DNA from 3 places in the Colwellia sp. MB3u-4 genome. Region 3 is predicted to be linked to each of the others. Evidence: predicted binding sites of a transcription regulator. Region 3 holds the regulator's gene; each other region holds the start of a gene.
The links. Region 3 encodes sigma-54, which starts transcription at its own class of promoters, with help from an activator protein. Its sites were predicted from a motif close to GTTGGCACGNNNNTNGNNT; they were not measured.
Positions count from the first base shown of each region.

Region 1: the regulator sigma-54 is predicted to act here: its motif matches at 1,285-1,303, upstream of H4J61_RS14220 (FlgO family outer membrane protein).
Region 2: the regulator sigma-54 is predicted to act here: its motif matches at 1,281-1,299, upstream of H4J61_RS04750 (entericidin A/B family lipoprotein).

Region 1 covers NZ_JACGVE010000087.1:24,434-27,721, forward strand. Annotated here, with positions in the region: gene H4J61_RS14215 (flagella assembly protein FlgT) at 1-934, opposite strand, end outside; gene H4J61_RS14220 (FlgO family outer membrane protein) at 1,366-2,010, shown strand; gene H4J61_RS14225 (LPP20 family lipoprotein) at 2,039-2,503, shown strand; gene H4J61_RS14230 (flagella synthesis protein FlgN) at 2,613-3,044, opposite strand; gene flgM (flagellar biosynthesis anti-sigma factor FlgM) at 3,071-3,288, opposite strand, start outside.
Region 2 covers NZ_JACGVE010000069.1:10,450-13,737, reverse strand. Annotated here, with positions in the region: gene H4J61_RS04760 (SapC family protein) at 1-198, opposite strand, end outside; gene H4J61_RS04755 (hypothetical protein) at 391-702, shown strand; gene H4J61_RS04750 (entericidin A/B family lipoprotein) at 1,563-1,712, shown strand; gene katG (catalase/peroxidase HPI) at 1,986-3,288, shown strand, end outside.
Region 3 covers NZ_JACGVE010000068.1:22,637-25,924, forward strand. Annotated here, with positions in the region: gene rapZ (RNase adapter RapZ) at 1-257, opposite strand, end outside; gene ptsN (PTS IIA-like nitrogen regulatory protein PtsN) at 264-722, opposite strand; gene hpf (ribosome hibernation promoting factor) at 752-1,039, opposite strand; gene H4J61_RS03830 (RNA polymerase factor sigma-54) at 1,076-2,581, opposite strand; gene lptB (LPS export ABC transporter ATP-binding protein) at 2,633-3,288, opposite strand, start outside.

The DNA of each region.
Region 1 (3,288 bases), on a different contig from region 3:
AGTTACCTTGTACTTGCACAATTCTGCCCTGGGTTGGCTGACACATCATGTTCTCATCAATATCACTGACCATGTTGTCTAAGGTCAGACTAATGCTTTGGCCATAGTCACTTTGCCAAAAGTTATGGCTAGTAACGTCAACTTGTTTGCGCTTATCGAATTGCCAAGGGGCAGAGCTTTGATAGTGTTTAGCCAAAACTCTTTCACCTGTGGTACCGTCGTGAATATAAAGGGCAAGATTAAATTGGCGTTGATAGACGTTTTTTTGCCAAAACTGCCAGTTATTATTTTCGTCATTGGCGAGAGAAAGATCTTGGATCTCTGAAAACAGAACATACTGGCTATCTGTCATGTTGGCTAATGACATGGTTAAGTTTTTTAAACTTTGGCTTTGCAAGCTTTGGTTATAACGTGAAAATTCTGTTTTAGTTTGCAAGGCGAGTTTAGTCTCCAAATAAATACCTTGCTGCTGTATTTTATTAGCGAGTTGTTGGATTAAGGTGCTATCAATAGCGTAGATGTTACCAATATTAGCTTGTTCACGGTGTAGTATATTACTGCGGGTTAACAGCATGGATTTTTTATAATCAGCCGCGAAGCACTTTTTTTCTTGTGGAAAAATATCAGCCCGAATGGTGACAGTGACCAAGTCGTCGCTATAGTGTTCACTGACCAACTCTAATGAATTCACACTGCCACTGGCACGAATGCTAATTTCGTCTTGGGTGAGTAAACCATTAACCACTTGTTGAACACTTGACACTGAAGCACCGGCAACCAGTAAGGCTTTTTTCAACGCGTTGTGCATGGCTTGTGTTTTTGCTGTTTTGTTATCAGCATTTACTATGCTCGCCACACCTTGCGATACATACCATTGTCCGACACTAGCGCTACTATATATAGCACAGCAAAGGCAAAATAAACTTAAGCGCATAAAGGTCTCTTTTAATAGGGAATCAATCTCTGTTTTTAAATATGCAGGTTTTGTGCCTATTTCAAAGAAAAGTTCAACTCAAGATAAGTAAAGCGGCCCAATAAGCTAGTTTCATCGGTATTAGGTTTCTGATAGAGATGCAGCCGTAGGGTTTTACCAGGCATTAAAAATCCTATATGGTTTGGCAAAAGCTGGCGCTTGGATAAAAAGGGGTCTTGAAAGTGATAAAGCATCAGTGCTGAAAAAAAGGTGACAATAGGCAGAACAATAAGGCATAAAACTATGCCCGCTAATCTGCGAGTATAGTTTAATCTACCCTGCTTTAGGCCAAGTTGAGGTGAAATAAAAATATTGGCGCGGATCATGCTTTAATATTTTTATTAATTATTTTCATTAATTTTATGACATTAGCATTAATTGAGGAGAGCTCAATGAAAAATTGGCTTATAGCAATAATAATACCGACAGTGATGTCGTGTTCTGTGACAACCAAGGACGATTTTTATCGATCTTCTTATGCCGATAAACAAGAAATTGACAGCTTTAAGTTACCTCGTCATGCGATAAATGACGTGGTGAAAGGCCTTGCGTATCAAATGCTGGAAAGCAGCACCTTTGTTACGCCTAAAACGCCAATCGCTGTTGCATCATTTGTCGATTTAAAAAATTTAGAATCAACTAACTCGTTAGGCAATCAACTGTCAGAAAGTTTTATCCATGAAATGCAACGACATGGCTTGGTTGTTATTGATTTTAAAACCACCGGACATATTCGTGTAACGGCCGATGGTGATTATGTTTTCAGTCGCGATTGGAAAGAATTGCCCGAACGTCAGATAATTGACTATGTTGTTACAGGCACTATGATGCAACAAGATGAAGGGGTGTTAGTCAACGCACGAATGATTGGCATGCAATCTCGAGTTGTGGTGGCAACGGCGCAGTCTTTTATTCCCGCTTGGGTTGTTGGCGATGATTTTAATCGCCATGAAAATGTTAAAATGAAAGATGGCATGATCTTGCGTGACAGTACAACACTCGCTGACGATGCACGTGCCATTGCGATACAAAAGTAATATTATCAAACAAATGTCTAAGGTCAATATGAATACTTTACGTTATGGTATCGGGATTTTTTTAAGTGCTTTAGTGTTAAGCGCCTGTTCTTCGGTGTTTGATAAACAGGTGGAATGGCAAAACGTGAAACCTGAAAAATTTCCTGTCTTAACCGCCATAGGGCAAGCACCAATTAGTTTGCAGAATTCTCAAAACAAAACCCAGCGTATGCTAATGGCAATAAAAGCTTCAAAAATTGCTGCTTATGCGGAGTTAGCTGAACAAGTTTATGGTCAAAATATTAATGGTAGCACCACCATGTCTAATTTAGTGCTTGATAATCAACAATTACAGACATCAGTACGAGGCATTATTCGTGGCGCAAAAGTCGTTAAAAGCTATCCGGTGGGTGACAGTTATACCACTGAGTTGAGTTTAGATTTTAAAGATGTTTATGAAATTTATATCGCGACATCTAACCGCAAAGAAATAAAGCATATCTCATATTACTAGCATTATTACTAGCATTATTACTAGCGTCATTGAATTGCGCTGTATTTTAGTACCATTAAAAAAACCAGCTATTGCTGGTTTTTTTGTAGATAACCTAACACATATAAAGCTAAGCTTTTATACCTAAGCTACTGAGTCCGCCTGAGGTTTTTCCTTTACTATTATAGGTCATGGATGACTTGTTATGATTCTCTAGTAATGAGGTCTTCATGCGTTCTACAGATAATTGTGATTGCTGAATGATCAGGCCATTAATTTGATTCTGTTTTTTACAGCGCACTAAAATGGCTTCGATATCTGATAGTAGGCTGGTGAACTTGCCCGCTAGTTTTTCTTGTTTGAATTCAAAACTTTGACCAATGGCATTGTCAATTCTCTGAATCGCCAAAAGCAGGTCGTTTTTGTCTGCGGTAAGCTGAATAAGTGCATCAGGGTTTTGCTGTTGCAGTACATCTTTCTCAGTGTCTAATAACGTCTCTAATTGCGTTAATTGCGATAATTGTTGAGAAACCAATTGTTGCGGTGTTAGTTTTTCAGACACTTAATGTACTCCATTTTAGTAACACGTTAGCCAAGTTTAAATTCAAAATTGGCGATACTTGCTGCTAGCTTTTCTGGATTTATTTTATAATCGCCAGAGGCAATAGCACTCTTTAATTCAGCAATTTTTTTCTCATTGACTACAGGAGAATCAGCGGCTTGTTTCTGCAGCTCATTCATTTGTTTTGCTTGCGGGGTAATAGATACCGAATCACGCGTTGCCAATTTAGCTTGTTGCGAGGCAT
Region 2 (3,288 bases), on a different contig from region 3:
ACCTAGCATTACCACACTACGGTAGCGCTCTGTACCTTGATCTTTAACAAGTACAATAGGGTAGCTGGTTGCTGCTTGAGAATACTCAGGAGCGGTGATTGGTGCAATATGTTGATTAGATACATTTGATAAATCGCGCTTGGCAGCGATTTTAATTTTCTGATGAGTTTCTTTTTTAATCGGAGTAATGTTAGCCATGAATAAGTTCTCTTTTTACTGCGTATTTTAAGCGTTGTCGTTTTTGACACTTCTTCGTTGCTATTAGTTATGGAGACACCTAATAACGCTTTCAATGGTATAATCAAAATTAGCTGGAGTTAATTTTGATTACACTTAAGCTTCTCCATAAAAATAATCAATTAAAACCATTTAAAAACAGTACGTTAATCTATGAAAATCATCAAATACCTTTGTGCTACGGCATTTATTATTAGTCCAGTTATCTGGGCTTTGCCGAAAATAACCGTCACCTTTGGCGAATCTTCTAATGGTTTTAGCCAAGTAAAAATTAAAAACGAAACCGAAGAGTCCTTAGCTTGCTTTGTCGCCATTGATGGCTATAAAGCTAAATTTCGGCTACGCATGAGATCGACCTCTCGCTGGATAACCACGACAGACACACGCTATACCTACCGAGACTTTAGTACTTGGTGTGATTATCTAGAGGTTTATCCTAACTATAAAGCTTATCAAGCGTATTAAGCTTTACTATTTAAAACGCTTAGTTAATAGCATAACTAACAACATAATCATAAAAAACTAGCTTATACATCACAGCTTGAATCATGCCTTACTGACGAGCATTTAATCTGGTGATATAAGCTTTAGTCTGTCTTAATCACTTTTAACATACGCACAAGGGTTCACTTTTAGTTACTCGCATCAAAATCTCTCACAACGCCTTTTAATCAAGGGCTAATCAACACTCAAAAAAATACAAATGATAATAACTATCGGTTGTAAGTGATTGTACTATTGACAAAAAATAAACTTCTCTTGATAAACACTAGGTTTACCACACGAAACTAAACTTCAATACCATTATGGCTGCTGCTATTTCTGCTGACACTTTTACCATATAAGCAGACGACAACTTATAGCTTTACGCAAAAAGTACTGATACCCGACCAGCAGGCAGTCAAGTTCGCCGATACCATTTGTTTGGATAAAATGCTGGTGATCACTACACATTTCACGATATTCGTCCTGAAATCGAATACGGCGTAACTGATAAATTAACCATGGCAGCAAAAGCAATTAATTGTGTGCACGACTACAATGTTGGCTCAGAAGCTGAAGGAGCGCCAATAAGCTTTTTATCCCCTGATTATTAAAATAGTGGACTATGGTGCTAAATATGGCAATATTCTTAGTAGCATTATGAACTTAAATATTGTGATATAAGTAATGATAAGGTTACTAACGACACGGGCTTTAGCGACTCAATTAAAAGTAAATGCATTGAGTTGCGCCATACTCTAATGACCATGAAATGACACCTAACAGGATATTCTCTGTATCGCGATACAGAGAATATCCTAATAACCTAAAAGGAACAGAAAATGACAGCTAAAACATACTACCCAAAGATTAAATCAATATTAACGGTATTATTACTAAGTAGTGCCTTAGGTGCTTGTGCCACCATTGATGGTGCAGGTAAAGATCTCGAAAAAGCGGGTGAAGCCATTCAAAATGCTGCTAAAGGCTAAAATAACACTGAATATAGCGACTTAGCTCTTCTAGTAACGTCACTTGAAAATACGTATTTAGCCATCATATAAAATGTAGAAACATCACATTTTAACTGAAATTTTTGGCTGTTAATGTAGGTCTATCTAACTGAATTTCAATATGTAATAAAATATTTGTAATATTGGCGCTTTAAACAGTTTGCTTGTAATTTGACATGACCACGCTGAGTAATGATGCCAAATTGGCTGATAACTTAGATATATCTATCACTGCACGAAAGGGAACAAAATATGAATGACGATAAAACAACATCTGCTGGAAAATGTCCTGTAATGCACGGTGGTGCTACAGAAAGTTCGATGACAAATATGACATGGTGGCCTAAGTCGCTAAACCTCGACATCCTTCATCAACATGATAATAAAACCAATCCTATGGGCACGAATTTCAATTATCGGGATACGGTTAAAGATCTCGACATTGCCGCGCTCAACAAAGATATGCACGCATTAATGACTGACAGTCAAGACTGGTGGCCCGCAGATTGGGGACATTATGGCGGTTTAATGATCCGTATGACTTGGCATTCAGCCGGTACCTATCGTATTGCTGATGGACGAGGTGGTGCCGCTACCGGTAATCAACGTTTTACCCCGATTAATTCTTGGCCCGACAACGCAAATTTAGATAAAGCACGACGTCTACTTTGGCCAATCAAAAAGAAATACGGTAACCAACTTAGCTGGGCAGATTTAATTGCTTACGCCGGCACTATTGCCTATGAATCTATGGGGTTGAAAACCTTTGGTTTCGCCTTTGGCCGTGAAGACATTTGGCATCCAGAAAAAGACATCTACTGGGGTGCTGAAAAAGAGTGGCTTGCACCTAGTGGCAGCGAAAATAGCCGTTATTCTGGTGAGCGCGATTTAGAAAACCCGTTGGCTGCAGTAATGATGGGATTAATCTACGTTAACCCTGAAGGTGTAGACGGCAAATCTGACCCATTAAAAACCGCTCATGATATGCGTGTTACCTTTGAACGTATGGCGATGAATGATGAAGAAACCGTTGCCCTAACCGCCGGAGGTCATACGGTGGGGAAATGTCACGGTAATGGCGACGCCTCAATACTTGGCAGAGAACCAGCAGCTGCCGATATTTCAGAGCAAGGCACAGGTTGGAACAATAAAACTAAGCGTGGTATTGGGCGCGATACCGTAACCAGTGGTATTGAAGGTGCATGGACCACTCATCCTACACAGTGGGATCATGGTTATTTCTCTATGCTACTTAACCATGATTGGGCGCTGAAAAAGAGCCCCGCTGGCGCTACGCAGTGGCAACCCGTGAACATTAAAGAAGAAGATAAACCGGTTGATGTTGAAGATGCTAGCATACGCAAAGATCCCATTATGACTGATGCAGATATGGCATTAAAAATGGATCCCGCTTACCTTAAAATTTCACAACGTTTTGCCAATGACCCTGAATATTTCTCTGACGTTTTTGCCCGTGCATGGTTCAAACTGACCCATCGCGATATGGGCCCGAAAGCACGATACATTGGTTCAGAAGTACCGCAAGAAGATCTTA
Region 3 (3,288 bases):
TCTAAATACAGTATGCTCAATTCTACTGCATTGGGCAGGTATTCAATAATTTCGGGTACGTCGTTAGGATCGGCTGGCAGGTTACGAACATCGAGACTTACGGCAACATTTTCATAATCATTAATCACCGTATGGGTAAGTGCGGGTAACAAGTTGACAGGGATATTATCAACACAATAATAACCTAAATCCTCTAAAACACGCAGTGCAACACTTTTCCCTGAGCCTGAACGGCCACTTACAATAATTAATTTCATCCGTGTTTAACTCGCTTGTTGTATTAACTGAAACAGTTCTTGATTACTTTGGCATTTACGCACTTGCTTGCAAAATTGCTTGTTACGAAAAATTTTTGCGATACTTTGCAGCGTACTCAAGTGGCTCTGGCATTCTTCTTCAGGAACAAATAAGGCGATAAAAATATCAACGGGACGATGATCAACAGCGTCAAAATTAATCGCTTGTTCTGTGGTAATAACCACGGCAATAGGTTTCGTAGGCGTAGCATTTTCTAAACGGCCATGAGGTATAGCAATGCCATTACCTATGCCCGTTGAGCCCAATCTTTCACGCTTAACTAAACTTTCTAAAAGCTGAAAAGTATCATGGCTGTCGAGTTTATCGGCGGCCAAGCGACTTAAATATTCTAATATACGTTTTTTACTGGCACCCGGTGCTGCACAAATAGTGCAGTCCGGGGTTAAGATGTCTTGCAACTTCATAAACTTCTAAGACCTATAGCGAAATGGCGCTAATGTTTGTTGATTTTGCCTTTATATTTCAAGATTTGGCGATCTAGCTTGTCAATTAATGCATCAATCGATGCATACATGTCACTATGTTGTGCCTTAGCATGAACTTCAGTGCCACTTAAGTGCACCGTTGATTCGGCAATCTGATTCTGTTTTTCTACCGTTAATACTACATGTACATTATTGATATGATCAAAGTGACGCTCTAGTTTTTCAAACTTGCCATTGACATAATCACGTAATGAATCGGTAACATCGACATGGTGTCCAGTAAGATTAATTTGCATATATTTCAATCCTCTTTATTGGCTGAATAAAACTGCCTACAATAGGCTTTTACGTTGATTTGATGGCGGTATAGAAAGTGACTCTCGATATTTGGCAATGGTACGCCTTGCCACTTGTATACCTTGTTCTGCTAAAATATCTGCCATTTTACTGTCGCTGAGTGGTTTTGCAGGTACTTCGGCAGCCACTAGCTTTTTAATTAATTCACGAATAGCCGTTGATGAACATTCGCCGCCGTTTTCAGTACTTACGTGGCTAGAAAAAAAGTACTTAAGCTCAAAAATCCCTCTAGGTGTGTGCATATATTTTTGCGTGGTCACACGAGAAATGGTTGATTCATGCATATCTACGGCTTCGGCAATATCGTTCAATACCATAGGGCGCATTGACTCAGGTCCGTGTTCAAAAAAGCCTTGTTGGCGTTGCACAATACAATTTGAAACCTTTAAAAGTGTTTCGTTACGGCTTTCTAAGCTTTTAATAAACCATTTTGCTTCTTGCAAGTTAGAGCGAATAAATTGATTATCAGTAGATGACTTCATTGAACGAGACATAGCGGCGTATTGCTGATTAACCGATAGTTTAGGGGCAGTGTCAGGATTGAGCTCTACTGTCCAGCGGCCGTTTTTCTTTTCAACAGACACGTCTGGGATAACATATTGTTCTTCACTTTTGATGACGCTATCACCTGGACGGGGATCTAAGCTTTGTATTAGGCGAATAACTTCGCGTAATTGCTCTTCTTTCAAGCGTAATTTACGCATCAATTGACGATAATCGCGATTACCGAGCAAGTCAATATACTCGCTGACAGCGATTTTGCTTTCCGCTAACCAAGGGGTATCTTTAGCAAATTGATTGAGCTGAATACGCAAGCACTCTGGAATTGAACGGGCAGCAACACCAATGGGGTCAAATACGTTAATACGCTTTAACACCACTTCAATTTCATCAAGTTCTACACCATCAATACCGACACTCTCTAAGATCTCTTCGGCTGAAACGGTTAAATAACCTGCTTCATCTATGGCTTCAATAATGGCAATGGCAATGGTTCTATCAGTGTCAGTAAAGGGCGTTAGTTCCATTTGCCAAATTAGATGGTCTTGTAATGAGTCTTTCGTTTCACCTTGATAAGTATAATCTTCTGAGGCATGACCAACACCGCCACTACTAACACCAGCACTGAAGTTATCATCCCATGTGCTATCGCTGTTGAGTTCTTCGGGGATGTCTGTTTTTGCTAAACCTTCAGAGGAGCTAATTTCGTCTATCGAGGGAGTGGAGTCTTCGCTGCCATCAGAGGATGCTGCTGAGTTTTCGCCTACCGTTACCGAATATCCTGCTTCTAAATGGTCAGGGGTACTTTCTGAATTGTTATCGTGCGTTTCGTCAACTTCAAGCAAAGGATTACTTTCAAGTGCTTCTTGAATCTCTAGTTGAAGATCCAAAGTTGATAATTGCAACAGTTTGATCGCCTGCTGCAATTGCGGGGTCATCGTTAACTGTTGTCCGATACGGAGTTGCAGAGTAGGACGCATTTACGTTTTCTTTTCCCTATTCAAATTCATTAATTCAATTGGTTTTATTCACTATAGCGTGAATTGTTCACCAAGGTATACATCTCTTACATGTTGATTTGCAAGAATTTGCTTTGAATTACCTTCAGCGATAAGTTCGCCATGACTAACGATGTAGGCATGCTCACAAACATCAAGTGTTTCTCGCACATTGTGATCTGTGATCAATATACCTATGCCACGATCTTTTAAGTGTAGGATAATTTTTTTTATATCACCTACTGAAATCGGGTCAACACCGGCAAAGGGTTCATCCAGTAATATAAATTTAGGATCTGCAGCTAATGCCCGGGCTATTTCAACTCGTCGGCGCTCACCGCCAGATAAACTCATGCCTAAGTTATCTTTTATATGGCCTATGTTGAACTCTTCTAATAAATGTTCAAGTTTTTCTTGTCGGTCAACATCACTAAGTGATTTACGTGTTTGTAAAATGGCCATGATGTTGTCATGTACCGATAACTTACGAAAAATAGAGGCTTCTTGTGGTAAATAACCGATACCTTTTCTCGCGCGCTCGTGCATCGGCAGTAAGGTTATATCTTCATCATTTAAGACAATTGAGCCACTGTCGTTCTTTACCAAGCCAACAATCATATAAAAAGAGGTAGTTTTACCTGCGCCATTTGGCCCTAATAAGCCAACAATTTGTCCAGCGGAAACGTGCA